2 regions of the Colwellia sp. MB3u-4 genome follow, and region 2 is predicted to be linked to the other one. Evidence: riboswitches for the same ligand, from Rfam matches in the RefSeq annotation. Region 2 holds a riboswitch; the other holds the start of a gene.

Region 1 (16,658 bases), on a different contig from region 2:
ATGCATAGAACTATTACATTATCAGAGTACGTTAAAAAGCGTAATGGCGTAGCTCTTGGCTCATCTGGATCAATGACTAATATGCTCAAGCGTTCGTTAGGTGCGAGTTCGTTCTATTTATTTTGGCAATATTGGAATCCAATATGGGGTTATTATCTTTCTCGCAAGATAATGAAGCCACTGAGCGATCTGCTTCCTATATGGTTAGCAATTATTATGACTTTCGCTGTTAGTGGTGCATTACATGATTTAGCGATAACTTTGGTAAAATGGGAGTTAACGGTTTTTTTTACACCATGGTTTTCCTTAATGAGTTTAATAGTTTTAGCGACAAAGAAACTTGGTATTTCATACAGTGATTATCATTGGCTGGTTCGAGCATTTATAAACATATCACTCATAACAGCATGTTTATTTTCAACTCGTCAGTATGCCTAAAAAGCTAATAAATAAGGATAAAAATCAGTTGACTGCTTTCGTTCCTCGATATTTCGGCCAACAATTTTTAGCCAGTTATTTGGGCGTTATCGATACAAAATTTAATCCAGGTAAGCTAAACGGTGTCGAAGCCTAATGTCGCGAATGTGGCATAAGTGATCGACGAGGTTAAGTCTAGCAAACACAAGATGTAGTGGTCGGTTGGGCTAAGTGGATAGCCCTTGAAAATTGGCATCTATCAAATTTAAGCGCTATTAAGGTTTAGCATCAGCGCTATATATTTAGCAGTTATTCCTGCTCTTGATCTTTTTTAAGTTGTTCTGCCTTTCGGCTATCTACTTTTTTTTGTTGTTCGTCTGAGAGCTCAAATTTACTGGCTGATTGCTTGATCAATAAGATACCGGCGATAACAGAGCCAACAGCAACAACAAGAATTAACATGCTGGTAAAAGTCATATTTATATCCTTTGAAATAAAATTTATGGGTAAGAAACTTGTTTGCTATCTATCTTTTTAGTCTAAAAAAAAGACAGGTAGCGATACAGAATAATAGCATGTAATTTATGAATATGCTTGCAACACGCCAGCAAGATCACTTGTTTTAAACGGGTTTAATAAAGTCAGTTTAACCCGTATTTATAGCCAATATTTACCACAATATTTAGCATAAGTATCTAGCATAAGTATTTAGAATAACTAGCCAGCACTAGATACTATTCACCTGTCATGTGCTGATAGTAAGCTCGGCTTTTGTCCGCTTGCTGACATAAATCGGTCAGGGCGTGTAAACTGCGCGTGCTCATTCGATGCACAACATCAGCATCAAGGATGATTATTTGTTGATGTTTAATTGCCGACAATATCGGCCATTGCTGCCAATCATAACTATCATTACCCGCTTGCTTTTTTGATAAGGGTTGAATAATAACATCAACATTTGTTTGCAGTATTTGCTCAATATTTACTTGTGGATATTGGGCTTTTGCTGCCATAAATGGATTACTAATACTGCAAGCGTCTAAAAACTGTTGCGGCCAACTCCCTTTGGCAATGGTGGTTAAGGGTCTAGACCACACTTCATAAAAACCAGTGAGTGGTTTTTTATCACCATATTGCTTTTTGATATTGGCTAAATCCGCTAAAAACTTAGCCGCAACACCTTCAGCTTGTGCGCTGTGACCTGACAGTTTCCCAAACAAGCGCAGCTCTTTAGCGACATCTTCAAAGCTATTAGGCTGCGAGTAAACCACACGAAAGCCCAGTTGTTTAATACGGGCTAAATCATCACTTGGGTTACCACTTCTCCAAGCGATAACTAAGTCTGGTTGTAATTCAATGACCCGCTCTAACTGAATACGTAAAGCGCTGCCAATTCTGGGTATTTTCTTTGCTGCTTGCGGATAATCAGCGTGATCAGTCGTCGCAATGATTTGGTCACCGGCGCCAATATCAAACAACATCTCAACAATGTGTGGTGATAATGCAATGATGCGTGGTTTAGGCGCATCAATAACCGCGGTATGATCAATACTTTTACTTGTGGCTTGTGTGCTCGTAATATAAGTAAAGCCCAGTAATATAATCCCTAGGTATTGGCTGTATTTCATGACTATTCCATTTGTGTTTTATGACGGCAATATTGGCTACCAATCAATACCTTTTTGTGCTTTTATGCCGTTATCAAACGCATGTTTAAGCGGCTGAACTTCACTGACGGTATCGGCAAGTTCAATGATACTGCGATGACATGCACGGCCAGTGATAATAACATGCTGTTTAGCGGGGCGATTAACGATAGCTTCAATTACTTCATCTAAATCTAAATATTTGAATGACAGCATGTAGGTTAATTCATCAAGTAAAACCACGTCGACACTTTCATCTTTTAGTAAGCGTTTTGCTTCTTCCCATACTCTGACGGCAGCGGCAATGTCTTTTGACTTGTCTTGGGTGTCCCAAGTGAAACCGGTCGCCATGACATGAAACTCAACGCCATTGTTTTCTAATAAATTACGTTCACCACAGGCCCAATCGCCTTTAATAAATTGTAATGCCGCCGCTTTATAGCCATGCCCAACCGCGCGGGCTAGCGTGCCAAAGCCTGATGTTGATTTACCCTTACCATTACCTGTGATAACAATAAGTAAACCGCGCTCTTCTTGCGCGGAATCAATGCGGGCATCAACTTTTTCTTTAAGGCGTTGCATACGAGCTTGATGTTTTTGAGTTTTATCTGTATCTGTTGTCATGTGATTTATCCTGTTTTACGTGTGCGATACATGATCGCTAAAAAGAAAATACTGCCAATGGCTGAAGTAATGATGCCAATGGGGATTTCGACATTACTCAGCAAACTGCGCGCGGCAACATCAACCCAAACTAAAAAGCATCCGCCAACCAAGGCGGAGCCAATAATTAACGGCATGGTGGTAACGCCAACCAGTTGCCTAACAATATGTGGGATCATCAGGCCAACAAAACCAATACCACCGCAATAAGCTACGATGGCGGCGGTCACTGCTGCACATAAAGCTAATAGAATTAAACGCAGTTTGTTGACGTTAACGCCTAGGCTTGCCGCACTTTCATCGCCCAGTAACAGGGCATCTATTTGTCGGTGTAAGGCAAAAATAATCAGTAAAGTAAGTAATACCATGGCACTGATCAAATAAAAGTGGAACATTTCAACGCGCGTTAAACTACCCATTAACCAAAAAATAACGCGGCTGGTGGCAAAAGGGTCACCAAGGTAAAGAATAAAGTGGCTAATAGAGCCAAGCATGAACGACACCGCAATGCCGGTTAATAATAAATGGTTCATATTACGCAGTAAGGTCGCGATACCAAAGACAATGACCACAGAAAATAATGCCCCAAGAAATGCCGCCAATGGCAAGGCTAGCGCTTGTTGGTCACTGAGCACTAAAGTGGCGATGGTAGCACCTAAGCCTGCGCCAGAAATAATGCCAAATAAATAAGGATCGGCCAGTGGGTTACGAGTTACATTTTGCAGTATTGCCCCCGCACAAGCTAACCCCATGCCAGCCACTAAACCCACCAAAACACGTGGAATACGTATTTGCCAAATCACCATGTCGTGCATAGTGGAGGCACATTGATTAACCACACATTGAAATATATCTAGGCTAGTAATGCTTGCTGGCCCAAAGGTTATCGACATAATAATGGAGAATAAGGTAAAAGCAATAAGGGCTGAAAATACCCAAACATTTTTACCCTTGATGCCGCTAAGAATACTCACGAGTGCTGACCTTTACTAGTTGACTCAGTTGAGCTTATTGGCCCCGTTGGTTTAACCGCCGATTGATGAGCTATCATAGTATCAGCCGCGGGATAGAAGTAAACTCTAGGTACGCCACAATGTTGTGCGTCATCTCGATAACAGGGTAAACCAAAAACTTTGGTTAATAGCTCAGGCTTTAGCACTTGATCAACACTATTGTCGCTGACTAAGTTGCCTTTATCTAATAGCAGCAAACGATTACAGTAATGTGCGGCTAAATTGAGATCATGTATGGTCATAATAACGGTAATATTTAACGCTTTCACGAGTTGTAATATTTGATGTTGGTAGAAAATATCTAAGTGATTAGTGGGTTCATCTAATACCAAAATTTTTGCTTTTTGTACTAGGGCTTTAGCAATTAATACCCGTTGTTGTTCGCCGCCAGATAAGGTGTTAAAAAATTTTGCTTGGCTGCTAGCTAAACCCACTTTTTCTAACGCGAGTATAATGTCTTTTTTATCTACATCATTATCACGAGCAAAGAGGCTTTTATAGGGCAGTAAGCCCATTCTAACCACATCATAAACGTTTAAATCAAATATCGGGGGCGAGTTCTGTACCACTAAAGCAAATGTTTGTGCTAATTCATGTGGTTTGTAGTCGCTGATTTTTTTATTTTTTAGCTTAATGCCGCCTTGCCAATTTTTGTATTGGTTTAGTATGCACTTAAGCAGTGAGGTTTTGCCGGCACCATTAGGCCCGATAATGCCAATAATATCGCCGCGGGCAACATCAAATGAAATATTATTAAGAATACTTTGTTTATCAACAGCCCAAGATACTGACTCAACACTGAGTAAGTTTGCCATTAAAGCCAGCCTAGCTTAGTGCTAATAACGTCTGGCATATGTTGGATAATAACTAAGGAGTATATTTTCATTGCGGCCTAGAGGTTAATTCAAAAGCTTATGTTGAATAATAAAACTAACTACAGCGCAGAAAATAGGATACGAATGCCTTAAAGACAGTGTAACTTACGTGTATTCCCGCACGGTGTTAACATGATTAGCTTGGTACAATAGGTGATACTAGGTGTCCTGACTTATAACTTTTATTAAAAGCTATTTACAGTTGCGGGTACAGTCACGGAATTTAACCGTGTTCCCTATCAATTAGCCAAGACAATAACAAAACATCTGGCTAAAGGTATCGATTATTAGGCATGAGATTTTACGGCTTAGTATGCTGCTTTACAATAAAAACCGTCATTTGACGCGCTATAAGCGGCGTAAAAAAAAAGGAGCTAATGCTCCTTTTTTATTTTGTCACTGTATTTTGACAATTTGTTTTAAGCGTTAATTAGACCTAAGGTGATTTTTCTTATGTCATCAGTAAAGCCAATATTACCAAATTTTAACGCGCTTCTCAGGAGCGATATACATAGCGTCACCTGCTTTAACGTCAAAGGCGCTATAAAATTCAGGCATATTTGATAATGCCCCTAGTGCACGGAACTCACCTGGCGAATGTGGGTCTGTTGCTACGCGATTTCTTAATGATTTTTCAACCATTTTTCCACGCCATATTTGTGCAAAGCCCATAAAGAAGCGTTGGTCGCCGGTTAAGCCGTCAATCACTGGGGCTTCTTTGCCATTTAATGAAGCTTTATAAGCTTTATAAGCGATAGTAACTCCGGATAAATCACCAATGTTTTCGCCTAAGGTTAGCTCGCCATTAACCTTTAAGTCATCAAATACCGCATAGTTGCCATACTGTGCCACTAAGTTATCAGCGCGCATGGTAAAGGCCGCTAAATCTTCATCAGTCCACCAGTTACGCATGTTGCCTTCACTGTCGTATTTGCTGCCTTGGTCGTCAAAGCCGTGGCCCATTTCATGACCAATAACGGCGCCAATGCCACCGTAGTTTACCGCATCGTCTGCGGCTAAATTAAAAAATGGTGGCTGTAAAATAGCTGCTGGAAAGACAATTTCGTTTTTAGTTGGGTTGTAATAAGCATTAACAGTTTGAGGTGTCATCGCCCATTCTTGTCGGTCAATTGGACCACCAAGCTTAGCCAGTTCTTTTTGGTGAGCAAGCGTACCAGAGCGTATTGTATTGCCGACTAAATCGTCACTTTTAATGCTTAGTGCGGTGTAATCTTCCCACTTATCTGGGTAGCCTATTTTAGGATCAAAGCTGGCGAGTTTTATACGTGCTGATTTTTTAGTCGCCTCTGACATCCAGTCTAGTTCGTCGATGCTTGCGCCGTAAGCATCACGTAAATTTTCAACCAGTTCTGTCATACGGGTTTTAGCTTCAGGCTTAAAGTGACGGCCAACATAAACTTTACCAATAACTTCACCTAAATTGTCATTAACTACGGCAACACCACGTTTCCACAGTGGGCGCTGTTCTTCACGACCACTTAACTGTTTTGAATAAAAATAAAAATTTTCATTGGTTAACTCGGCGGTAAGTGAGCTGGAAAAATTACTCAGAGTGTGAAAAGTGAGGTAAGTCTGCCAATCAGCTAATGATGTTGCCGCGAATGTTTCACCAAAACCTTTAATAAATGAAGGTTGGTTAATGATGATATCTTTCTGCGTGGCTACACCTTGTGCTGCAAGGTAGGCGGTCCAGTTGAAAGCATCTGTTATTGTGTTTAAATCGGCAACATTAAATTTGTTATAACGCTTAGTACTGTCTCGAGATTCAACTTTGGTCCAATGAAAACCGGCTAACTTAGTTTCAAGCGCCATAATGGTTTGAGCGGCGGCCTTACCGTTTTTTAAACCCGCTAAATCGAATATGCTTTCAATGTGAGCAAGGTAACCTGCGCGTAATGCTGCAAAACGTTCGGCTTCATTAAAGTAGTAGTCTCTGTCCGGTAAACCTAAACCACTTTGCCATATATGTGTGGCATATCGTGTTGAGTCTTTTGCATCAACACTGATATAAAAAGCGAGCGGGCTACCGACACCAATTTTTTGATTTTCACCAAAGAAAGTGGCAAGTTCATTTTTATCTTTCAAGCCATTAATGTCATCAAATATTGTTTGTACTGGCGCTGTGCCTGCAGTGTTACGGCTATCTAGATCCATGAATGAACGGAATAAGTCAGCTACTTTTTGCTCATCACTGCCCATTTTTAGATTTTTAGTCGCGGCTAATTCTTCGATAATCGCTTTTACGTTGTCGTCAGCTTCATCACGTAAGTCATAAAATGAGCCAATGGCGGTTTTGTCACCCGGAATTTCGTGAGTGTTTAACCATGCGCCGTTAACGTAGCGGTAGAAGTTGTCTTGTGGACGAACAGACAAGTCCATAGTGGCTTTATCAATACCCGATGCCAAAGCCGTTTTTTGCATAACCGGTACTTCAGTCGCGGTTTTTGTGCTGGTATTATCATTACAAGCTGCAATGAATAGTAAAGAGCTGCAAACAGCCGTTGTTATTATTTTCTTCATTCAATACTCACCATTTATTTAGTAGACTAACTTTTATTTTAAGTAAGAATATATTAAAGGCTATCACGCTGATTTACTAGGATAATAAAATATTGGCTACAAATTATTAACTTATCTTTGTATGTTAAAGTTTACCCACCAGAAAATAAGTAGATGTTTTCTGGTTAAGGTATTAATAACCCTTTTTGCTATTTACCTTTTACTGCTGAGCTTTGTAATTTTTTTTCATGGTTTAGTTTAGTTAAAAATTATGCCGTTAACTTGTCTGTTAAAAGCAGCAATTTAAAAAATTCTGCAACAGCCTAAGTAGAAAAATTACAATAGCTCGCTTATGATGAGTGAGTGTTGTTATGCTAAGCGCCTATTTAACAGTAATGTGGTTGAACTTAATGGCTATTTATAACCCGCTAACTAAATATTTGCTGGGAGTCGTCAGGGTAATACAGCTCAGACTGACTTAAGCAAGCTATGTGCTCAGGCCTTGGCTGGGTTAATGGACAAAGTTTAATGACCTTTAAATAACCCTAGTGGCCTAAGTTGTCATCATTCAGTTACATTTTTACCTTTTACCCTTTACTGTTTACCGTCAGCTTTATTGATCCGAGTACTGTCTATGTTCGTACTCTAACCTCTTGAAGATAATTGAGAAATATATTCTATGCGAAATCGTTTATTTTATCTGGTCGCCTTACTTGTTATGAGTAGCCAAAACTTTGCCCAGTCTTGGGGGGATAAAGACACTAATAAAAAGACGGTGATAGTTGAAAAACTCATTTATCAAACTCAAAAAAATAGTTTAGAAGCCGTTGGCACCGCGGAAGCCGTTAAATCTGTTACCCTCTTTCCTGCGGTCAATGAAAGGGTGGTTGCGGTTAATTTTGAGCCTGGTCAGCGAGTTAAGAAATCACAAGTATTGATGATGTTATATAGCGAACGTCAGTCGGTTACCTTGGAAAGAGCCAAAATTGAGTTCAAAGATGCGGCCAGAAAAAATCTCCTGCTAGTAGAAAGTATTAAAAAAGGTGCGGCATCACAAAGTGAGTTAGATGATTCTATCACCACTCTCGAGTTGGCAAACGTAGCGGTTAAAGAAGCGAAAATAGCCTTAGAAGAGCGTATCATACGAGCGCCCTTTGCTGGTGTGGTAGGCCTAACTGACATCCAAGTAGGTGACAGAGTTAACCTTCAAAGCGTGATCACCACCATAGACGATCGCGGGTCATTATTTATCAATTTCACTGCACCAGAAATAGCCTTGGCTTTGTTGTCGCAACAACCCCAAGTGCAGTTAGTACCTTGGCAAAATCGTTTAGTGACTATTGAGGCAAGTATCGCCCAAGTTGACTCACGCATTAACGAGCAAGATAGAACTATTCGCGTCAGAGCGCTACTCGATAATAGCCAAGACATTTACCGACCCGGTATGAGCTTTCGCGTTAACTTGACGGTGCCAGGGCAAGATTATATTGCTGTGCCTGAAGCCGCTTTGTTATGGAGTGCCACGGGTGCTTATGTTTGGCAAATGGTTGATGAAAAAGCGGCACGAGTTAATGTGAAAATTCGTGAACGTTTACGGGGCACTATTTTAGTCGAAGGTGAATTTAACCTAACCGAACCTTTGGTGGTAGAGGGCGTGCAGCAATTACGTCAAGGACAAGCATTAAAAGCACAGAACACTTTCAATGAGTATGTTGTTAAAGAGGTTGAGGGCGAATAATGAAATTACCGTCTATGCCGCAATTAAATGATTTACCTTCCTTAGCTATTCGCCGGCCAGTATTGGTTATGGTGCTTAATTTACTGATCATTTTAGCAGGATTTGCCGCGATAAATGATTTGGAAATAAGAGAATTACCAGATGTTGACCGGCCTATGGTGACCGTGTCGGCCAGTTATCCTGGTGGCTCGCCAGAAACCGTAGACAGTGAAGTCACCAGCAGAATAGAAGGTGCGGTTGCGCGAGTCAGTGGCGTTAAATCTATTCGAGCCTCAAGTGAAGAGGGATCTTCTCGTATTCGGGTTGAGTTTAGGCCAGGCACAAATCTTGAAGACGCGGCCAATGAAACTAGAGAGTCGGTCAGTAGAGTGCAGCGCAATTTGCCTGATGAAGTGGAAAGACTGGCCATTATCAAAGCAGATAGTGACGCTCAAGCGGTAGTCAGTTTAGCGATTAGCAGCGACACCTTAGATATGGAAACACTCACCGAGCGGGTAGAAGTTGATTTAGCGCCTTTGTTTTTAAGCATTCCTGGCGTTGCTGATGTGTCTTTAAATGGTGAAAGACAAAGGGTGATGCGGGTTTCAGTGGATGCATTGAGACTGACTAGTTTTAACTTATCTATGTCAGATGTCGCCGCCGCCTTACGTTTAGCACCTTTTGACGTACCAGCCGGTAGTGTTAAATCAGCAGATCAAGAGCTTATTGTTCGGGCCAGTGCTAACTCAGTTAGCCCTGAAGATATTGAACGTATTGTCGTGTCGGGTAATACTCGTATTGGTGACGTGGCGAGTGTCTATTTTGGACCGGCTGACTCAAGAAGTATTGTCAGGTTAGATGGCATGCCGGTGGTAGGTTTAGGTATCGTGCGTCAGGCGCGTTCAAATACCATAGAAATCTCTGACGAAGTGTTAGCTATGGTGAAAAATCTTGATAAGCGCTTTGCGGATCTTAATATTGTCGTCACCTCTGATGATGCTGAGTTTATTCGAGGCTCTGTAGATGAAGTGATTTTATCGCTAAGTTTAACGGTATTATTAGTGATAGGCACACTGTGGTTATTTTTAGGCTCCTTTCGTGCCACTTTAGTGCCAGCGCTGTCTATTCCCGTGTCGTTAGTTGGCGCATTAGTGATCATGTGGGTACTGGGCTTTTCGATTAATATTCTGACTTTGTTAGCCTTAGTATTAGGTACTGGCTTAATCGTCGACGATGCCATTGTGGTATCAGAGAATATTCAACGCAGAAGAGCAGAAGGATTAGGCTCTAGAGCTGCAGCTGTACTAGGTACTAGAGAAGTGTTTTTTGCGGTTGTTGCAACGACTGCGGTATTGGCTGCGGTGTTTATTCCGATCGCTTTTTTACCGTCAACAGCGGGACGCTTATTCAGAGAGTTTGGTGGCGTGTTGGCGGGGGCCGTTATCATATCTTCATTTGTCGCCTTAAGTTTGGTCCCTGCACTAACAGCAAAACTACCGGTTAAAAATAAAAAAAATGTACTTTTCGATCGCACTTTAGGTGCCTTTGGTACTTGGGTTTTAACTAAATATAAAGCCTTATTAAGCTTAGCGCTGCGTTATGCATGGGTAACCTTATTAATTTCGGTCATTGCTGCTGCGTCAGCCGCTGCACTGTATAACGAAATTGAAAATAAATTATTACCCTCAGAAGATCGAGGTTCAGTGCGTATTTTTGCTCGAGGCCCGGATGGGGCCGGCTTAAACTATATGGACAGACAAGCACGGAAAATGGAAGAAATATTATTACCCTACGTGCAAGATGAAGATGTTAATTCCATTTACACCGTGGTGGGTCGTTGGGATCCTAATATTGTTTTTATAACCGTACCTTTAGAACACTGGGATAATAGAAGTAAATCACAGCAAGAAATTATTAGCGAAATGAGTCCTCAATTACAGGCTATTCCGGGCGCTCCAGCTCGAGCGTTTGGCTCAAATAGTTTAAATCTTAGAGGACAAGGCGGTGGCTTAGAATTAGCACTAACGGGTGATACTTACGAACGCATCTTTGAAGCGGCTCAAGCCTTTAGCAAAATTGTTGAAGAAAAGCTACCCGAGTTAGGTCGTCCCAGAATTGGTTATCAGCCAACTCAACCACAATTGAAAATTAATATTGATCGGCGCAGAGCTGAAGAGTTAGGGGTGCCTTTTAATGATATCTCTAGCACTTTGCGTGCGGCTATCAATGGTGATGATATAACCGATTTAAATATTGGTGATCAGGCTGTGCCATTAATTTTACAATCTAGCGGGCGCTCGACCAGTAATCCTTCCGATTTAACTAATTTGTTTGTTAAATCTCGCGATGGCAATTTGGTGCCATTATCGAGTCTTGCCTACATATCAGAAGAAGGTGTTGCTGCTGAGTTAGAAAGGCAGGCGCAAAGGCGGGCAATTGAAATTGACCTAGAACTACCAGATGAAATATCTATGGCTGATGTGGTTGAACAATTGCGTGAGATTGGCAATGACAACTTACCGCCTGGTATTGGTTTAGTGTTTTTGGGTGAAGCCTTGACGTTTGAAGAAACGTCTAATCAAATTGCCATGACTTACCTGTTCGCTTTTCTGATCGTGTTGTTGGTATTAGCCGCTCAATTTGAAAGTATTAATAGTGCGATCATCGTGATGATCACCGTACCCTTTGGCATAGCGTCAGCTATCTTCGCGCTTTACTTAACCGGTACGTCTATTAATATTTACTCACAAATTGGCTTGGTGATGTTAATTGGATTGATTGCCAAGAACTCTATTTTATTAGTCGAGTTTGCTGATCAATTAAGAGATCAAGGTAAGACGGTTAAAGCCGCCATCATTATGGCAGCCGAAGTTCGTTTTAGACCCATTATGATGACCTTGATATCAACTATACTAGGTGGCTTACCACTTATTTTATCAACGGGAGCGGGTGCAGAGTCACGTAATTCAATTGGGTGGGTGGTATTTGGTGGTTTGGGGATTGCGGTGGTATTTACCTTATTACTGACGCCTGTTTTATATCAGCTTATTGCACCTTTTACTAAACCTAGGGCCGATGAAAGTGATCAACTTGAAGCTGAATTGCTTGAGGCAGAGCAAAAAGGCTAAGGTGCGCCATTAGCACTCAATGAACCTTGTTTCCGATTGGGATAAAGGTTCATTGGGTGAAAGTTTTTGGCCTTTTTAACATTTTTGGAGTTTTTAGCATTTTTAGATAAGCACTTAGCGTCTTGAAAATACATCGCAGATGCTCGCTGTTCTCTTGGTGATATTATCGCGCTTATCAGAATAGACTTTAATCGAGTTAATAATATTCTAATAGCAGAGCAGTAAAAAAATCTAACCTGCGGATACGCTAACGTTTGTTCAAGACCATCAGTAAAAGCCTAGGATATGATAATAGTTATCATGGCTGCAGAGATAATTGTTATCATAAGTGGTGTAGATAATTTATTAAAGGCAATGTCCATGAAAATATATGAAGCAGCAACAGCACCAAATGCAAGGCGTGTAAGAATATTTCTCCATGAGAAAAAAATTACCGGCATCGAGTTTGTTCAAATGGACATTCTACGCGGTGATAACTTAACTGAAGCGTTCAAACAGAAAAACCCATTGGCTAAAATACCCATTTTAGAATTAGATGACGGCACAGTGATTAGCGAAAGTGTGGCCATTTGCCGATATTTTGAAGAGATAAATGCAGAACATCCATTAATGGGTTCAAGTCCGCTTGAAAAAGCCATAATAGAGCAATGGCAACGTCGTATGGAATTATCTTTATTAATGCCAACGGGCATGTGCTTTCAACATACCAGTGGTTACTTTAAAGACCGAATGAACGTTGTTCCCGGTTGGGGCAAAGAATGTGGTGAAAATGTGAAAAAGTTTTTGGTATTTTTAGACCAACACTTAGCGTCTTCAGAATACATCGCAGGTGATAGCTTTTCTATTGCCGATATTACAGCGCTCATCTCAATAGACTTTAATCGAGTTAATAACATTCGAATAGCAGACGAACAAAAAAATCTAAAACGCTGGTACGCTGAAGTTTCTTCAAGACCATCAGCAAAAGCTTAAGGTGTTATAATAGTTATCATGGATGGCATAGCTAAACTGCATAAATGAACCGCATAGATAACCCTGACAGATTTTTTACTAGCCGTGGTCGATAGCGGGCAGCCATATTAACTCGTTGGTGATGATGTAAAGTTTAGTCATTGAGTCTCTTTACATCGTTTACCGTCAGTATAAAAAACAATAGGCTGTCCGGTGAGCAAACTTAAGCCAAAGCATCGACTCATTGCAAGTGTCGTACTGATTGTTTAGTTGAGTTCAGCTAAGTTTAGGTTAATAAAGTTGAAGTATGTCTGTGTAGACTTCATAATTTTCATAGTCATAATTTGTGTTACAAAGGGCTAGGGATCGGGCAAGAGAAAATCAAAAGTAAATTGATTGATACTAAGTGTAAATAAATAGGACTAACAAAAGTGATATTAAAAAGAATGTGTTTTCTGTTTTTTAGTTTAATGGTGTTAAGCCTACCCAGCTGTGTGGTAGTGACTACCGCTGTAGGTGTAACAACCACTGTCGTTGGCGGCGCTATTGATGTTGTTGATGCCGTAACGCCAGATATTATCGACGATGACGACGACTGAAGTTAGGTGATAATGTTGATTTTAATATTCTACTAGAAAAGTTTTACTCGAAAAATTTCACTCGACAAATATCATTCGAAAAATTTTATTTGGCAACCATAGCCAGTGTTTAGTACTAGCGCTTTAGTTTTATTATTGCAACATTGGTGATTGTGACTGGTTACAAAAAGTAAGTCACAACAGGACAAAGCAGAACATTTTTTATGATGTTAATTCTGTTGAGTGCAATTTCATGAGTATTAGGTATGTTTGGTCTATCCATGTATTTAGGTATTTAAGTATTCATGTAGTTAAGTTGGGCAGAAGTATGCCGGTGAATAGTCCAAAACTAGTTAAATTTAATGAGTTAGCACTAATTTACCGACACAGCTTAATAAAATGTATAAAAGTGAATAAAGTCTGAAGATATATATTGATGAGCTGTGCTATGATTTTAGGCTCAATAATCTTGGTGCTATTAGCATTATCAATAAAGAAAGAGTTCATGTTTCAACCAGTTAGTGTTTACATCGGCTTAAGGTATAGTCGCAGTAGTAATGGCAAAGGTTTTGTCTCCTTTATCACATTTTTCTCTATTATCGGTATTGTGCTCGGTGTTGCCTCTTTAATTACCGTTGTCTCTGTTATGGATGGTTTAGAGCGAGAGCAAAAACGTCGGGTACTAGGTTTAGTGCCGCATGTGTTAATGTCCCCCCAACAAACTCATATCAATAATTGGCGCGATTTACAGCGCGATATTCTCGCCTTGCCTGACGTTACCCAAGTAACGCCGTTTCAGCAAAGTGAAGCGTTAATTCAGTCTAAAACAGCACTGCAAGGGGTTTTAGTGCATGGCATTATGCCTGAATTTGAACAACACAATATTATCAATAGCGCCATGGAATATGGCCAATTAGCCAGCTTAGACGCCAAGCCGTTTAGCCTAGTTTTAGGCCAAACCTTAGCGCGAAAATTAAAGGTTAACTTAGGCGATGTTGTACGTTTAACCTTACCGAACAAAACTTTATTTACCCCCATGGGACGCGTGCCTGTGCAGCGCACATTTACTATTGTGGGCATTTTTAATGTTGGCTCTCAAGTTGATGAGGCGATGGTCTTTATTGCCATCAAAGATGGCGCGAAACTGCATCGACAAAAAGGTGATGGTGTTAATCAGTTAAGGTTGTACCTAGATGATGCTTTTAAAGCCCCGCGGGTAATTTCACAGTTATCATTAAAATATCCAGATTTTAACTTTGTCAGCTGGCAAGAGAGCCAAGGGGCTTTATTTGCTGCGGTCAGCATGGAAAAAAATATGATGTGGCTCATGCTGAGTTTAATTGTTGCGGTTGCCGCTTTTAATATTGTCTCAGCGTTAGTGATGGTGGTTATTGATAAGCAGGGTGAAATTAGCATCTTACAAACTCTGGGTTTAGACCGAAGTGGTATTGTGAAAATTTTTATCACTCAAGGCTTAACCAATGGTATTTTGGGCGTTATTTTGGGTGTTACACTTGGGGTAATATTAACGCTGAATTTAAATCATTTGTTTAGCTTACTCGGGGTTAATTTATTAGGCGCAGGGCAAAAATTACCTATTGCACTTGATGTGGTCAATATTTTAGTGATTGTTGCTTCTGCACTCGTCATGAGCTTTTTAGCGACCCTTTATCCGGCCTATCGTGCTGCGGAAACTCAGCCAGCAGAGGTACTCAGAAATGAGTAGCCCAATACTTAATGACATGAATAATAAAATGAAGAGCAAAATGGACAGTGATTTGGAACATAATATCAACCAAAGTGGCGATGAAAGTGGCGATAAAAGTAACGATGAAAGTGCGGTAACACCTAAGCTTCCTTTAGGCTTAGAATGTCGCCAGCTAAGTAAATCTTATCAACAAGGTCCGGTGACCACAGCCGTATTATCCAAGCTTGATTTGGCAATTAAAGCCGGAGAGTTAGTGGCTATTGTTGGCCGTTCGGGCTGCGGAAAAAGTACCTTTTTGCACTTAGCTGGCGCGTTAGACACGCCAAGTGCAGGCGAGGTGTTTATTAATGGGGTTAATATTCATCAATTGTCTGAAAAGCAACGGGCAAAATTTCGTAATCAACATATTGGTTTTATTTATCAGTTTCATCATTTAATGATGGAATTTACGGCTGAAGAAAATGTCGCCATGCCCTTGTTGATACGTGGTGATAAGCCGAAAGCTGCTATAGCTCAGGCTAAAGCTATGCTAGAACAAGTGGGGTTAACTCATCGCAGTCATCATCGACCTTCTGAGCTTTCGGGGGGCGAGCGTCAACGTGTTGCCATTGCTCGCGCATTAGTGACCAAGCCGTCACTTGTCTTAGCCGATGAGCCAACAGGTAATTTAGATTTTGATACCGCGGAACAAATTTTTCAGTTGTTGCAGGAGTTAAACCGGACCGTAAATACCAGCTTTGTCATTGTTACCCATGATTTAACCTTGGCGGCAAAAATGGATCGTCAACTGCTTTTAGATCACGGACACCTAAAGCCACTTGACGTTAACAGCGATAGTCGTATGAAAAAAAATGAGGACGCTTAGGTGCTAAAACCGTTAAGTGTTTTTATTGGCTTACGTTATGTGCGTAGCCGTCATAGCAAAGGGTTTTCGTCATTTATATCCGCGTCCTCAACTATTGGTATTGCCATTGGTGTGATGGTGCTGATTGTTGTGCTTTCAGCCATGAATGGTTTTGAACGGGCGTTGGCGACACATTTATTGTCAATTGTACCTCATGCTGAAGTGGTCGCGGTGAACTCACCTATTACGCAATGGCCAAAAAGCGTGGCGCGTATTGAACAAAATCCCCATGTGATTGCCGCTGCTCCATTTGTCAAAACCCAGGGTATGATGCAAAAGTCTGCAGCACTTAAAGGTGTTGAGATCCGCGGTGTAGACGTGATGTTAGAGCCGCAGGTTTCCGCTATTTCGCGTTATATGATCGCTGGCAAGTGGCAAGACCTAATACTTGAAAATGGCGTTATTATTGGCGCCGGCATTGCTCATAAGCTTTCGGTGCAAGTGGGCGACAAGGTTCAGTTATTACTACCCCCAGCTAATTTGAACAACCAAAAAGACAGTAAAAAACAGCAATTTCCTGTGCCCATGACACAACAGG
Region 2 (16,658 bases):
CCTGGAATATCGGCAATAACGAAGCTACGTTGAGGGTCTAAGCGCACAACGCCTAAATTTGGCACTAGGGTGGTAAACGGGTAGTCAGCTACTTTTGGCTTCGCGGCCGAAACACTGCGAATTAAAGTAGACTTACCTGCGTTTGGTAAACCGAGTAAACCAACATCAGCAAGCAACAACAACTCAAGTCTTAAGTTGCGAATTTCGCCTGGGGTACCATCAGTTTTCTGGCGTGGTGCACGATTGGTACTACTTTTAAAACGTGTATTACCCAAACCATGCCAACCGCCCTTGGCGACCAATAGCTTTTGCTCATGATGAGTTAAATCACCTAATTGCTCACCAGTATCAATATCTGCAGCACGTGTACCTATAGGAACTTTTAAGTACAAGTCTTCTGAGCCTCTACCGGTGCAGTCACGGCTTCTGCCATTTTCACCACGTTTCGCGCGATGAAATTTTTCAAAACGGTAATCGATTAGTGTATTCCAGCTTTCATCAGCAATTAAATAAACATCGCCGCCATCACCGCCGTCGCCGCCGTTTGGTCCACCGAACTCAATAAACTTTTCTTTACGAAAACTGGCTAAACCATTGCCACCGTCTCCGGCCTCTACGCGAATTTCTACTTCATCTACGAATTTCATGGTGTTTTAAAACACTCCAAAATTTTATTTTCTGCTACATATTATAAATGATTTATTTCAAATAGTTTTGAAAAATGTCATTTTTTATACAATTTGTAACGAATAACTATAAATTACCTGCAAAAAAAAACCCTGCGTAAAAGCAGGGCTTTATAAGTTTGCGTATTACTACTCAGCAACAATACTTACAAACTTGCGGTTTTTAGGACCTTTTACTTCAAATTGTACTTTACCATCAGATAAAGCAAATAGAGTGTGGTCTTTACCGATACCCATGTTGCTACCAGCGTGGAAACGAGTACCACGTTGACGAACAATAATGTTACCCGCTAAAACGGCTTCGCCGCCAAAACGCTTAACACCTAGGCGTTTTGCTTCTGAATCACGACCGTTACGTGTACTACCCGCAGCTTTCTTATGTGCCATTGTAAATCGCTCCTAGTTAGCCGTTAATGCCAGTAATTTTCACTTCAGTGAACCATTGACGATGGCCCGCTTCTTTGCGTGAATGCTTACGACGTTTGAATTTAACAATTTTAACTTTGTCAGCGCGACCTTGGTTTACAACCTCAGCAACAACTTTACCACCAGCAATGTAAGGCGCGCCTACATTGATGCTCTCGCCATCGGCGATCATTAAAACGTTTTCGAATTCTACTGCAGCACCAATTTCAAGTTCAATCTTCTCTAAACGAACTGTTTGGCCTTCAGTTACACGATGCTGTTTACCACCGCTTTGGAATACCGCGTACATAGCTACTCCGTACTGCGTCATCATCTAGGGACGACGCTTAAATTTAAAATTATAGGGCGCGAATTCTACGCGAAGAAATCAGTCAGAGCAAGCATAAAAGTAATGATTTATTATTATTTTTACTAAACTAAAAACTTATCACTCGGAAAACTTCTATCGTCATGAAATTCGTGTAAAATTACCCCGTGAAATTACTAGTATTCTAACACTAAAGTACATCTAAGGTAACTTGTTACGTTCTATGAATATCAAAAATATCCAAGCTTTGGCTCAACAAGACATGACAGCTGTCAACGATCTTATCTTTTCAAAACTTCATTCTGATGTGGCGCTGATTAATCAATTAGGCGTTTATATTATTAATGGTGGTGGTAAGCGTATGCGTCCCCTACTCACGGTATTAGCGGCAAGAGCTATTGGCTATCAAGGCAATGAGCATTTACAACTTGCAGCAATAGTTGAGTTTATCCATACATCAACCTTACTACATGACGACGTTGTAGATGAGTCAAATATGCGCCGAGGCCGTGAAACCGCCAATGCTATGTTTGGTAACAGTGCTAGTGTCTTGGTAGGTGATTTTTTATATTCTCGCTCATTTCAAATGATGAGTGAGTTACGTAACTTAAATATCATGGATATTTTATCCGATGCAACCAATATCATTGCTGAAGGTGAAGTACTGCAATTAATGAATTGTAATGACCCCGACACCACAGAAGATAGCTACATGAAGGTTATTTACTGCAAAACAGCTAAATTATTTGAAGCCGCCACGCGACTTGCTGCGGTCATTGCCAAACAAGATCAAGCAACAGAAACCGCCATGCTAAATTATGGTAAACATTTAGGCACTGCCTTTCAGTTGGTTGACGACATTATGGATTATACCGCTGATGCACAAGCCATGGGCAAAAATGTTGGCGATGATCTCGCTGAAGGTAAGCCTACCCTGCCACTTTTATACGCTATGGCACATGGCAATGAACAACAAAAAAGTATGATCCGCAGCGCGATTAAGCATGGCGATGGTATGGAGCATTTAGACGATATACTCGCCGCCATGAAAGAAACGGGCGCTTTAGTCTATACCCAAGATAAAGCCGAGCAAGAAGCAGATAAAGCCATTAATGCGATTGCCATACTGCCTGAGTCAGCATACAAACAAGCCTTAATTTCATTAGCCCATATAGCCGCTAATCGCAGCCATTAAATCTCTGGCCAAATAAACAACATTTATTTTATAACTAACTGTTGTTTATACTTATTTCTTGAGATAATTTTGTAGCGCTAGTCAAGCCATAAAAATATTTGCTATAGTCTTCTTATTATTTTTGATCGTGGTATAAAGCATGTCAAGCCAACCCAAAATTAAGCGCCTAAGCATTACTCAACGCGCCTTTGGCACTTTAAGTAATGGCGAAAGCGCAACACTTTTTACCTTATCAAATACTCACGGTGTTCGAGTAAAAATCAGTAATTACGGCGGCATTATTGTTGCTTTGGAAACCTTAGATAAAAATGCTGTTTCAAGCGATATTGTCTTGGGTTACGATGACATTAAAGCTTATGAAAATGACCCTTATTATTTAGGTGCTATTATCGGCCGTTATGCCGGTAGGATAGATCAAGGACTCTTGTCTATTGACGATAAAACTTATCAGCTTGATATCAATAATAATGACAATCAGCTTCATGGTGGTCACAAGGCGCTAAACAAAAAACTCTGGCAGGCAACCACTGAAAGTTCGGCTGAAAAAGTCAGTTTAATACTGCAACATACCAGCCCTGATGGTGATAACGGTTTTCCAGGCAATGTAGAGTTCACAGTAAAATATAGCCTTAATTGTCGCAACGAACTAGCCGTTGAATACTTTGCCAATACCGATAAAACTACCGTAATTAACCTAACTCAGCATAGCTATTTCAACCTCGCTGGGCATAAATCTGGTGATATCTATCAGCACCAGATTCAAATAAACGCTGATTATTTTTTACCGATGAATGAAGATATTTACCCAACAGGTGAAATTAGAGCCGTGCTAAATAGCGCGCACGACTTCAGTCAGTTATCCGCTTTAGGTAAAAACATTAATTCAAACGACGAACAAGTGATTATCGCTAAAGGATACGATAATTATTGGTTAAGCAATGATAATGTTATCAGTGGTGAAATATTTTCAGCAAGAGCATTTGAACCTAACTCTGGCCGGCAATTAACTATGTATAGCGCTCAACCTTGCTTGATTTTATACACAGCTAATTATATTGATGGCAGCCAGACAGGTAAAGAACACTGCGTTTATCAACAACATTCAGCCTTTTGTTTTGAACCGCAAAACTTAGCTACCCGTATTAACGGCGCTAATATAAGCAACACCATAGTGCGGCCAGAACAGCCTTTTTATAGCCAAACTCGCTTTGTGTTTGAAACGGTATGACGTGAATTACCTATGCATCAGTGCTTGTTGTGGGTTCGTATTTATGCCGTCGAATAGGCGGTTAGTATGATGGATTATCATGCTGAATATAATGCTAAATCAAGATGTTGGACTAAAGTCCAACCTACAAAGAACCTGCAACGAACCTACAAAAAAATGGCAACTACACTTATCGCTATTTTCTGCTGACTGACAGCTCAGAACTGACAGCTCAGAACTGACAGCTTAAAACTATCTTCTGCTCGTATTTATGTCGTCGAATAGGCGGTTAGCATGATGGATTATCATGCTGAATATATCGCTAAATCAAGATTTTAGACTAAAGTCCAACCTACAAAGAACCTACAACGAACCTGCAAAAAACTGCTAACTAGGTTTATCGCTATTTTCTGCTGACTGACAGCTTAAAACTATTTTTAGCTCGTATTTATGTCGTCGAATAGGCGGTTAGCATGATGGATTATCATGCTGAATATATCGCTAAATCAAGATGATGGACTAAAGTCCAACCTACAAAGAACGGCTAACTGATAGCTTAAAACTATTGGGTTGAAACACCTAACAACAAGCTGATGTCTTTAGTTATTTCATCAATACGATTAATATCTGTTGGTGCAATAAATATAGTGTCGTCACCTGCTAACGTACCTAAAATACCGGTTGATTCACCTAAACTATCTAGCATTCTTGAAATTAATGGTGCGCCACCAATCCCTGTTTTTAAAATAATCTGCATATTATTATGTTTGACACTGATCACCACAGATTGAATAGCTTGCTTTGATTTGGGTACGGCTAACTCATCTGGCAGAATATAAACCACTTGATCATTCGCATTTCGCATTTTCACTGCGCCAAGTTTAGATAACAAGCGTGAAATTTTCGCCTGCGACATATTCTTAAAGCCTTGCTCGGCTAATGCCTCAGCAAGTTGACTTTGTGAGCCATAGCACTGTTCTTTTAGTAATGCTTTAAACGCGAGTACTAACTCTGCTTCATTTTTTTTACGGCTTGTGATCATTAATTAACTCGAAACGGAAATTGCTTTTGTCTATTGTATAAAATAAATATTTTTTCGGCTATTTTATTTTACACCAAAATTGTAAACGCTACTTAGCTTGAAATAATACCTGTCGACATAAGGCTTATTTTACAACCTTTTTACGTTGTTCTGCTAAACCCATAGCAAGTATAAAGGGATCTTGTTTTTGCTGAGCGATAAAGTCAGCCTTACTTTCTAAGTTAAGCCAATGATGACTGATCAAGCTTTGCGCTACAGCACCGCCTAAGGTCGCACCTGGGCCTAAAATAATCAGCTTATCTGGCGCAAACTCTTTAATGGCCACTTCTATTGCTTTTGAAAAGTTATAAGGCTCAACCACTTGGGTAGCAAGCGTGTAGTGATATAACTGCTCAGCATCACAACTATAAGGTTGCCATACTTGTCCTAAACCATCGATTAACGGTATTTCGGGGGCATTAAACAGTTCAGCTGACATTAACGACATTGCACGTTTTGAAACCTCATCAAGCAGCGCCGTATGAAAAGCCGCATGGTTAAACAAATACATCGGGTAGCGGTCTTGTATCACAGGTAGTAAATGCTCTAAGGCTTTTAACCCCGCTTTATTGCCGCCAAAAACAAGGTAGCCACCGAGCTTAATTGACAGATAAACTTCACAATCACTTTGTTGATTTGCTTGTGCCAAGCATTGCATGACTTTTTGCTCTTGCGCTGGATCAACTTGCCAATCATCGTTAATGATCGGGTAAATCATTTGCCCGCCAATAAGACCTTTTGTCATCATAGAGCCCATGGTATTAATTAACTCGATAGCTTTATCTGGCTTTAAAGCGCCGGCAACAGCTAACGCGATGTACCAACCCATCGAGTTTCCTGTCACCGCGACAATATCAAACTGGTCTTTATTAATCGCTTGAAAGTCTGCTAGCGCACAAGCATAAATAAGTGCAGAGGCATTTTCACCCGCCGTATGTGTACGCATGCTGTAATTTTCCATACCGTCAAGTTCAGCAACTTTTATTTGCCCTTGGCGCTCACGAAAATCATCAATCAATGAAATTATTTTAGTTTTATCACTATGTAAACGCTGCAAATAACCCAATTCTTCTTTATTGTAGGTACCACGGCCAGGACAAATAACTACCGCTCTTTGCTTGCTGTTATGCTTTTTTTTGACGCTTGTTTCAGCGCTATTATTAACTGACGAACTCATTGGCAAATCTCCTTGGCAGCATCGACAATATTTTCCACCGACGGCAACACTTCATAAGCCGCCGCGCCAAGAGGAATAAAGCTGTCACTGGCGGTAACGCGTTTAATTTTAGTGTCGTTGCTGGCTTGTTCATGAATTAAGGTCACTAAGGCTTCGCTAATTGAGCCCGTTTGACGACATTCATCGACAATCAGCACATGCTCACAAGCATTTACTTGCGCCAAAATGCCTTGTTCATCAAGCGGAGCTAACCAACGTAAATCAACTACACGCGCTTCAATGCCTTGCTTGGCTAGTTTTGCTTGTGCTTGACGCGATAAATAATTGCCATTGCCATAAGTTAAAATACACACTTGCTTGCCTGAGCCGGCAACCTTAACGCCTAAATCAATGCGCTTGTCTGCCAATGCTGGCGTTTGGTATTCAAAGGTCCATAAGCCATCACCTTCTTGATGTAGGTCTTTCGCCATGTATAAGGCTATTGGCTCTAAAAATATCACCATGCGTTGCTGCTCTTGCGCTAAGCGCACACTGGCGCGCATCATTTCAACCGCATCTGCGCCATTTGACGGACAGGCGATGATCAACCCAGGAATATCGCGAAATACAGCAAAAGAGTTATCATTATGAAAATGACCACCAAAACCTTTTTGGTAAGCTAAACCCGCAATGCGGATCACCATAGGGTTAGTAAACTGGCCATTGGAGAAAAATGGCAAGGTGGCCGCTTCACCACGAATTTGATCTTCCGCGTTATGCACATAAGCCAAAAATTGAATTTCAGGGATAGGTAAAAAACCGTTATGCGCTAAACCAATCGCGGTACCTAAAATTGTTTGCTCATCTAATAAGGTATTGATCACTCGGTTCTTGCTAAAACGCTCGCATAGTTTAGCGGTAACATTATAAACACCGCCTTTTTTGCCAATATCTTCACCGCACATCACAATATTGGGGTACTCAGCCATCAAGTCCATCAAGGTCCAATTAATCAATTTTGCCAAATGCTGTTTTTTAGGCATATTATGTTGCTCATGCTTAAAAATTTCTTTGCGGGTTTCCTCGCTGACCGCGATTGAACTTGGTGCTTTATGAACTTGGGGTACAATGCTCGCCATGATCGCCTCAGCGCTGGTCAGCTTGTCTTTGCTAGCGGCATTTTCAGCAATCACCGCAATGCGACTTTCAACCTCTTGGTAAATGTCAATCAGCTCTTCTGGGCTTAACATATTATTTTCTAAAATAATGCGCGCTGTGTGTAATAGTGGGTCTTGAAATTCAGTGGCGGTAATATCGGCCATATCACGGTAAACAAACTCAGCATCAGACCCCGCATGGCCCAGTATACGCACGGTGCGAATATGTAAAAACACCGGCTTACGCAATTCTCGAGCAATACGTTCAGCTTTTTTGGCGGTTTGGTAAGTATCTAAAATATTCAAGCCATCACAATAGAGATAAGTTAAACCGGCTCTGTTTTCATAATTAGCCGCAATCCAACCTTCTGGAGTTGCGGTTGAAATACCAATGCCGTTATCTTCACAGACAAAAACAATCGGCATAGGAATCGACTGATAGGCCGCCCAAGCCGTGCTGTTAATTGCCCCTTGTGTGGTGGAATGGTTCGATGAAGCATCGCCAAAATTACAAATAATTACGCTATCGTTGGGAATTTCGCCTTGATGGGCTAAACGCTCGGCTAGCGGAATACTAAAAGCAGCGCCCATGGCTTTGGGTAAATGTGACGCTATGGTGCTAGTTTGTGGCGGAATAGCCAGTGCTTTACTACCTAGCACCTTATGACGACCACCAGAAATAGGATCATCTTTTGAGGCCGCAAATGACAATAGCATGTCGTATAAAATGGTTTGTCCGGGCACTTGCTTGCTACGCTGTATAACAAACGCGGCACTGCGATAATGCAGAAAGGCCATATCTGTCGGACGAAATGCCTTGGCATAAGCGGCATTGCCTTCATGGCCAGAGCTACCAATAGTATAAAAACTTTGACCTTTTTTCTGCATCACGCGTGACTGCAAATCAAGGTGGCGACTCATGACTTGCGTTTCAAATAGGTCAATCACTGCAGCTGAACTTAGTCCCACATCATTAGGGCTTAAAGCACAACTTGATTCAGGTAAAGTTCGTGCTCGAACAAAATTGATAAAGTTTTCGTTCACCAGTTGATTGCGATCAGACATCATATCTCCACGGGGATAGTTATTATTGTTGTGGTTTAAAATTAGTCTTGTAAGACGATTTAAGCTATCAAACAAACGCTAAAACAAAGCATGTAAAACAAAGCTCAAAAATAATAAGCAAAAACCAGCCAAAGTTAAAATATTCTTTTCCTTTATCTGCTATAGTTTTTTCCTATACCTTTTCTGATAACGTTGCAGATAACGATACTGACACTAAAGTAACTAATATTATTATGGATTTAAAATCACTGAATTATTTTATTGCCGTCTATGAGTTAAAAAGCTTTAGTGCGGCGGCAAAAATCTGCTTTATTGCCCAACCGTCAATATCGGCAGCAATAGCACAATTAGAGCAACAACTTAGTGTGCAACTTTTTATTCGTCATGCCCGTGGTGTAACGCCGTCAGAGCAAGGGGAAAAGCTTTTTCCCTTAGCCAAGCAACTGCTAGGACAAGCGGGGGCAATCAAAAATGTGTTTTCAGAAAAGACTGATAAACTGCCGTTTAACTTAGGCGTAACCCGAGGTTTAGGGGTTGAGCGCATGAGCCTGCTATTAAAAGATTTTACCTCAGCCAATCCTTTGGTTGAGCTGACTTTAGCCCCTCATACTGATAAAGTTGATGCGCGTATTATTTTAAAAGACGAACTCCATGAGAGTGAACAATATATCAATATGTGGCAAGAAGACTACTTACTGGTATTGCCTTACGATCACGTATTAGCACTCAAGGATACCGTCACTTTAAAGCAGCTCGATGGCTTACCTTTTATTCAACGCACACCTTGCAGTGCTTGGAATAACTTACAAGACACTTTAGCGCTGGCAGGTATTAGTCTTGATGTGCGAGCAAAAATTACCACCATAGATTATGCCCTGGGTTTGGTACATGCCGGTTTAGGTTGTGCATTTTTACCTGCACATAGTGAAATTATTAAGCGCAGTGACGTGGTGTTTAGACCGATAGTTGGCTTACAACTGACTAGAGAAATTGTCCTCGCCTATACAAAATCATCTCAAGCTATCGATAATTTAAAGCGTTTAGCGCGCAAACATGCACACTAGCCTTGGTTATCTGCTTGTTTTCTCGCTGTAAAAATAAAAAATCTCACAGGGAGAAAAGAAGGAGGACTGCCGGAGGTAAAGCATGGCAAATATAAAGATATTATCAATGCAAAAAATTATCTGTCGCTAGCTTAGCCTCGTTTTTCTTAAACATTAATAGCAAATGAAGACTTTTCATCTTGGCGACTATCTCTTAATATGTCGATAACTTAACATTTCGACTGTTTTATATGTCGAACGCTTAATATGTGGAACGCTTTATAGTGATAAGATTTCGCGTATTTATAGCGCCTTATTGTCAATAAAAAAACATCCTATGATTTTAGCCTTACCTCATAAATTACTCGCACAGGTATTAGCACAATTTGGTTATGCTATAGAAAATTGCAAAATTACTTTGCTTGGCAATGGCCTGATCAATAACACTTACTTAGTGCAAGCGCTTGATAACAGCTTCGTTTTACAACATTTAAATCAACAAGTTTTTAATGCGCCGCGGCAAGTAACTGATAATGCCGACCTGATTAGCGCACACTTAAAAATTAAGTCTGACAATAAAAGCTACCCTTTAACACCGATTTATCAGCTGCGCAGCATAGATAATAAAAACCATGTTAAAGTACAAGGGCAATATTGGCGTAGCCTGCATTATATTCCGCAGTGTTATACCTTAGAGTCAATAACTAGCGTCGAGCAAGCCAGTGTGGTGGCCAGCGCCTTTGCACAATTTACGGCCGCACTCAGTGATTTTAACAGTAAAGAATTAGCTGAAATCATTGCAAATTTTCATGATTTATCCATACGAATAAAACAATTTCAACAAGCACTAGCAAGCGCTGAAGATACACGATTAGCAGCCGCTCAGACAAGTATTGCCTTTATTCAATCTCAGCAAACTTTTATCGACAGTATCGCTGACATCACTAAAAAATTGCCCTTACGTGTTACCCATAACGACACTAAAATTAACAATCTACTTTTTAGCAAAACGACCAACCAGCCCGTTGCCGTGATTGATCTAGATACCTGTATGCCAGGTTATCTGATGCATGATTTTGGCGATATGGTACGCAGCTGTTGTCCGTCAATTGCCGAAGATAGCGCTGAACTCGATAATATGAGCATTAATTTTGAGATATTAACCGCGTTAACCAACGCCTACATTGAAGGTTTTAATGGCTCGCTCAGCGAAATTGAACGCAGAAGTTTAATCTTTGGCATTAAATTGATGCCATTTATGCTCAGTATTCGATTTTTAACTGACTTTTTAAATGGCGATCGGTACTTTAAAACCACTTACGCCAGCCACAATTTAGTCAGAGCAAAAAATCAATTACAGCTTTATCGCTTGTTTTGCCAACAAGAAGCATTATTAACTAACATAGTGTTATCAGCGCCCACATCGAACACACTCGCATAATATAAAAAAGGCACCCTACTATTATAGAGGGTGCCTTTTTTTATTTACAGGGCTATTTCATCACTCCTTTAAAAGCGCTTTCAATACTCTTTCAAAAGCGCTAGGCAATAATAACTCCCGACAGGTCAATACAACTTAGTTGTGATAAGTAATACCAAGATAAAGTGCGCGTTCTTGGCTGTTGAAGCCACTCGCCGTTTGATACGCTTTATCTAATAAATTAGTAATACGAGAAGAAACGCTAAAATTTTGAGATACATCGTAGTTCAGCCCTAGATTAATTAATTGATAACTCGCTAAATCAACCTTACCAATGCCAAATACGGCATCTTCTCTTGCACCAACAAATTGATATTCTGCGTAAACGTCTACTGCACTCACTGTGGTGACGAATTTATAGTTGAATTTTTCTTTTGCGCGACGAATAAGCTGCTCATAGCTTAAGCGCCCAGTATTATCTGTTGTCGATTGATCTTCGGCATCCGTATAAGAAAGATTAACGTCATGCATACCACCAAAGCCGGCATAGTTAGCTGAGAGTTCAAGACCATTAATTTCAACTTTTGCGAAATTTGCTGCCACACCATCTTTTTGACCAATTAGGTCATCAATTTTTGAACGGTATAAGCTAACACTGGTGTTAACTTCAGAAATTTTTGTTTCGAAAAATAACTCTACCGTTTCAGAAAGCTCTGAATCAAGTGTTGGCGTGCCAAAACCTGGGTAGAATAAATCATTATAAGTCGGCACTTTAAAGCCAGTACCATAATTAAGTACCACGCGAGTATCTTCATCAACTTTATGACCGACGCCGAAATTATACGTATTTTCTGAGTTAACATCTTCAACACTGTCGTGTCTTAATGTCGCTTCAAATGTCCATGCATTTTCAGTATACAAGGTATGGGCGAAAACACCTGTGGTGTCTCTTTCTTCTTTGTCAAAAACAATGCTACTTTTAGAAACATCGTCTTGATAATAATCGACACCAATATTAACTTGCAGATCATCAGAAAGTTGGCTGTTATTAACAATCGAGTATTGATTGCGACGTGTTTCAAAAATCCCTTGTGAAAGGCCATTACTTAAGCTGTCGATACTGTCACGACTTTGCCCAACAGAAAAAACGGTCTTGTTATTTACACCTTTAATACTGGTCGCATAATTAGCACGCACTAACCACGTATGATTGTTAAAGTCAGAGCCATTATAATAACCATCATATTCATTGTCGCCGCTATCACTTGATAACAACCACTCTACTGAAAAATCTTCCGTGATTTTTTGCTGACCTCTAATCGCTACCGAGGTAAAGTCGTAACCGTCATCATCAGTTTCAGCGCCTTCTTGAACATCATAACCATCACTTTCTTCTTTACTGACGGTGATAGTCGTTTGGCCGTCACCATGGCTAATACCTGCGCCAGCTTTATACTTTTGATAGTTGTCAGTACCAAAACTAGCACCGGCAAACAACTCTCCCGCTGATAACTGACGAGTAAATATTTGAATAACACCGCCAATAGCGTCTGAGCCCCACAATGCTGCACGTGGGCCTTGCACGATTTCGATACGCTCGATCATCTCTGGCGAAATGGTATTTAAATTTGTGCCGCCCGATGTGGCGGAACTCACTCGCACGCCATCAATCAGTATTAAGGTATGATCTGAGTTGGTGCCACGCATAAAAATTGAGGCATTTTGCCCTCTACCGCCATTAGTGGCAATATCAATACTGGGTACTGTAGATAATAAATCTAAAAATGAAATTGGGTTAGCTAGCTCGATATCTGCACGTGTAATAACCACTTGACTAGTCAGCGCATCGTCAATATTTAGGTGTGTACGGGTTGCCGTTACGGTTAATACTTCAATATCTTTTGCCTTACTTTCGGTGCTTGCTGAAGCGACAAAAGCTGTCGACATAGCACTGATAACGGCAAGTGATAATAGTGATTTTTTGAAAAAATTGTTTTGTTTAATGTTCATATGACCTCATTAACGATGCCCTCCGCACCATTTTTATTACCGCGCTTAAGCGCAGTTTAATTATGCAAGTTAAAGTGCTCGGACTAACATGGCCAAGCTTTCTATCAATATATCTTTATATAAATAAAACGCTTAACACTATGATTACCGTTGCGGGGGCAGTGAAAAAATTTCATTTTCTTCCCTCGAACTTACTATGTAAAACAGTCACTAAAGTGTTCAGTTACTGTCGCTTGTTTAAATTTTTTCGTCTTAGTGAGTTGGCAGCTTATTACTCGGCGTATCGACACCTTGATTAATCATGTCGTAAATTTTATCCCTAGCTAAATGCTGCTGACAGACATCAACTAATCGCTCAAGTTGTATTTCTCGATGTTGATTAATATCAACCATGGCTTGGTGCACTTGGTTATTCATTTGTTTGGTGACTTTACTGGCCGCAATAGCAACAGCTGTAAAATGGGCAGAGTTGAGGTGTAACTTCTGATGAAGATGATTAGGCACATAACAAACCTTAACCGTCAGCTGAACTTTAGCCATGTGCTTAGTTAAATGCTTAGTTAAGTGTTTGAGTTTACCCAAAGTGCTGATATTTAATGGTTTAACTTTACCATAGATAAGCGTTTGAATTTTTTCTGAGTGTGGGTGACTAACAGCTTTCATATCAAACATTGCAACGCCTAACGAGTATCGAACCCAACATCAGTTGGTCGATATAGTGATTAACGTCGATAAGGTTTAGCGATATAGCGAGCAAATTCATCTTCACCACTGAGGCGGTATAAATGAAAATAGATAAAATATCCAATGCCCGAGTAACCCGCTCGACGTGGTAACTAATGATCATAATTCACCTGGTATCCTGACTTACAGCATCTAGATATATCCCTTCCCAAATCACTTTTAGCCAAAAGATTTAGTGGTTAATATATCGCTCTGTTTACAGTTGCGGGTACAGTTGTGGACTTTCACCACATTCCCAGCTTTATTTTATTACGCTTTCAAAACATAAAAAAGTAAAATTGAATATGACATTATTTAATTAATGGCGCGATTATCGACAGCTAGAGCGAAATAGCAAGGTTTATTTTTTATTCACTGGGCTGTTAAGAATATAAATATCCTCACTTTTTCAAAATAATATCACCGCAATATAACCGGGTTCCTAAGCATAAAAGTTAACTGATTAGCTTTATTTTGTCTCCATGGCCGTTAAACTCAACAACTAACAACTTATCGTTAAAGCGTCAATTCAAGCCAATTTTCACCCGATAATGCCGAAAAATATAGCAAACAAGTTTAGCGCATTAAGTACTTAGTTATGATGCGTTAACATCGAGTCGGCCAATAATAGCCCCTAGGATAATTAAAAAATTAATCATTGTGTCTCTGTTTTTGATAAAGTAAAAAGTACTCAGCCTAATAACAGCTAGCTCATGGCGATACATAGTTCATAGCAAGGCGAATACTAGTAACAAGACTGATAGTAAGACCACAGCGAGTCAACAAGGAAAATACATAATGCCAGTTGCTGAACCTAAATGGCCAGAACGAATTATCTGCTTAACAGAAGAAACCACCGAAGCACTTTATCTGATGGAAGAAGATCATCGAATTATTGGCATTTCAGCTTATACCATGCGCCCTGAACGCGCGCGAAAAGAAAAAACAAAAGTAAGTGCTTACATCACCGCAAGAACAGAAAAAATAGTCGCACTAAAACCAGATTTAGTGTTGGCCTTTTCTGATATGCAAGCCGATATTGTTGCCGATTTAATCAAAGAAGGTATACAAGTGCATTGCTTTAATCATCGCAGTGTCAGTGAAATTTTGCAGATGATACGCACCTTATCAGGCTTAATCGGTCAACCAGAAAAAGGCGATAAGTTAGTCAGCGACTTACAACATAATTTAAGCAAAATTAAACAACAAGCTGCCAAGCTGCCTGTGCGCCCAAAAGTTTATTTTGAAGAATGGTTTGACCCTATTATCACCGGCATTGGCTGGGTAAGTGAGCTAATAGAAATTGCCGGTGGTATAGACTGTTATCAAGAGTTTTCCGGCCAGTCCTTAGCCAAAAACCGCATTGTGGCAAACCCCAGTGATGTTATTGCCAAACAGCCTGATATCTACATTGCCTCTTGGTGTGGTCGTAAATTTGATCAAGAAAAAGTTACCTCTAGAGTAGGTTGGCAAGCAATACCTGCGATAAAAAATGGTGACATCTATGAGATAAACTCTACCGATATTTTACAACCAGGACCCGCCTCGTTAACTGACGGGGTTGAACAACTAGCCAACATTATCAAACAATGGGCCGAACGCGCGTAATATGTTAAATTTTTTCAGCATTAAAAACAGCTTAATCACCATAGTCTGTACTTTATCTTTAATTTTTAGTGGCCAAGGTTTAGGGCAAGAACTTGATAAAGTTTCTATTCAGCTCAACTGGCTGCATCAATTTCAATATGCCGGCTATTACGCAGCAAAAGAACAAGGTTTTTATCGAGCATTGGGCTTAGAGGTAGAGTTAAGAGAATTCAAAGGTTCAAGCCCCATTGAAGATTATGTCATCGACGGCAGGGCCGATTATGGCATCAATGACTCAAGTTTAATTGTCGCCAAAAATAATGGCAAACCTGTTGTTATTGTCGCACAAATATTTCAACATTCACCGGCCACTATCGCCACATTAAGATCTTCTCGCATTGCCCGTCCATTTGATCTGATTGGTAAGCGCATCATGATAGATACAAGATTGAAAAATTTTGCCCCTATTACTGCCATGCTTATGCAAGCAGAACAAGATATGTCAGCCTTTACTTGGCAAGAACAAAGTGACAGATTTTCAGCGTTAATTACCGGTAAAACCGATGCTATTTTAATTTATGACACTAATGAGCCCTTTGAATTTGACCAAGCAAATATTGATATATTAACCATTAGCCCAAGAGACTACGGTATTGATTTTTATGGCGACAATCTTTTCACCAGTGAGTCAGAGGTAAAAAACAACCCTCAACGTGTACAAGCAATGCGTCAAGCAACCATAAAAGGTTGGCAATATGCGCTCAATCATAAAGCAGAAATCATTAAATTAATTGCAGAAAAATATAATAGCCAAAACAAGTCTTATCGCCACTTAGCTTTTGAAGCTGACGAAATTAGTAAAATAATTTTAGCTAAATTTATTCCTCTTGGCTCAATCGCCCGCACCCGCATGGAAAAAATAGCTGAGATTTATTATCAACTGGGCATGATAGATAAGCCTTTCATCCCCACCAATCTATTACTAGAAGACGCCTTAAGCAGCTTTGCTCCTAAACAACTTGCCATTAATAGCAGTACGTCATTAATTATTGTGATGGTAATAATTTCACTGTTATTAATTTTTTCAACACTGCTGCTACCAAGATTAGTTAGTCAACAACACCTAGCCTCCTTTATGGCATCAAAAAAATTCCCCTTTATCGTCCATACCGTATCGATATTAAATATCGCCATTATTTTTAGTGTTATTTACTTATCCTTGCAAGACAATGAAAAAATCAGCCAAGCCAATATCAAAAAAAATCTTGAATTTGTCGTTGAAGCAACAAAAAATAGACTCAATGATTGGCTAAGTGAGCAAGAAAACCTATTAAAACAAATAGCTAAAGATGACACATTAGTTAATCTCACTAAAAGCTTACTGTTGCAATCCCAGTTAAACGACACACTCATCAAAACAAAATCACAGCAAAATATTCGCCAATACTTGCGCCAAACGAGTCTTGAAAACCAAGGTTTTTCAGTTATTAATCAAGACTTCATCAACATTAGCGCTGATGACAATGACCGCCTAGGTAAAACTAACCTAATAGCCCAACAACACCCCGAGATTATCACTGCTGTTTTTGCTGGAA

The links. A riboswitch is a leader RNA that binds a small molecule or an ion and turns the genes downstream of it on or off. The one in region 2 is predicted to bind cobalamin.
Region 1: another riboswitch for cobalamin. It lies ahead of H4J61_RS01105 (ABC transporter ATP-binding protein); the one in region 2 lies ahead of H4J61_RS07395 (TonB-dependent receptor domain-containing protein).

The regions. Positions count from the first base shown of each region.
Region 1 covers NZ_JACGVE010000044.1:7,005-23,662, forward strand. The annotation lists gene H4J61_RS01080 (acyltransferase) at 1-438, shown strand; gene H4J61_RS01085 (DUF2897 family protein) at 727-894, opposite strand; gene H4J61_RS01090 (cobalamin-binding protein) at 1,152-2,045, opposite strand; gene cobO (cob(I)yrinic acid a,c-diamide adenosyltransferase) at 2,082-2,687, opposite strand; gene H4J61_RS01100 (iron ABC transporter permease) at 2,693-3,694, opposite strand; gene H4J61_RS01105 (ABC transporter ATP-binding protein) at 3,697-4,554, opposite strand; cobalamin riboswitch at 4,755-4,897, opposite strand; gene H4J61_RS01110 (M13 family metallopeptidase) at 5,089-7,155, opposite strand; gene H4J61_RS01115 (efflux RND transporter periplasmic adaptor subunit) at 7,814-8,872, shown strand; gene H4J61_RS01120 (efflux RND transporter permease subunit) at 8,872-11,979, shown strand; gene H4J61_RS01125 (glutathione S-transferase family protein) at 12,340-12,951, shown strand; gene H4J61_RS01130 (hypothetical protein) at 13,362-13,529, shown strand; gene H4J61_RS01135 (lipoprotein-releasing ABC transporter permease subunit) at 14,014-15,234, shown strand; gene lolD (lipoprotein-releasing ABC transporter ATP-binding protein LolD) at 15,227-16,081, shown strand; gene lolE (lipoprotein-releasing ABC transporter permease subunit LolE) at 16,082-16,658, shown strand, end outside.
Region 2 covers NZ_JACGVE010000075.1:259,807-276,464, forward strand. The annotation lists gene cgtA (Obg family GTPase CgtA) at 1-647, opposite strand, end outside; gene rpmA (50S ribosomal protein L27) at 816-1,073, opposite strand; gene rplU (50S ribosomal protein L21) at 1,090-1,401, opposite strand; gene ispB (octaprenyl diphosphate synthase) at 1,643-2,614, shown strand; gene H4J61_RS07365 (aldose epimerase family protein) at 2,754-3,842, shown strand; gene argR (transcriptional regulator ArgR) at 4,384-4,863, opposite strand; gene H4J61_RS07375 (ACP S-malonyltransferase) at 4,988-6,079, opposite strand; gene H4J61_RS07380 (alpha-ketoacid dehydrogenase subunit alpha/beta) at 6,076-8,280, opposite strand; gene H4J61_RS07385 (LysR family transcriptional regulator) at 8,514-9,344, shown strand; gene H4J61_RS07390 (phosphotransferase enzyme family protein) at 9,640-10,764, shown strand; gene H4J61_RS07395 (TonB-dependent receptor domain-containing protein) at 10,900-12,753, opposite strand; cobalamin riboswitch at 12,809-12,983, opposite strand; gene H4J61_RS07400 (hypothetical protein) at 13,006-13,425, opposite strand; gene H4J61_RS07405 (hypothetical protein) at 13,418-13,600, opposite strand; cobalamin riboswitch at 13,587-13,782, opposite strand; gene H4J61_RS07410 (cobalamin-binding protein) at 14,275-15,084, shown strand; gene H4J61_RS07415 (ABC transporter substrate-binding protein) at 15,086-16,658, shown strand, end outside.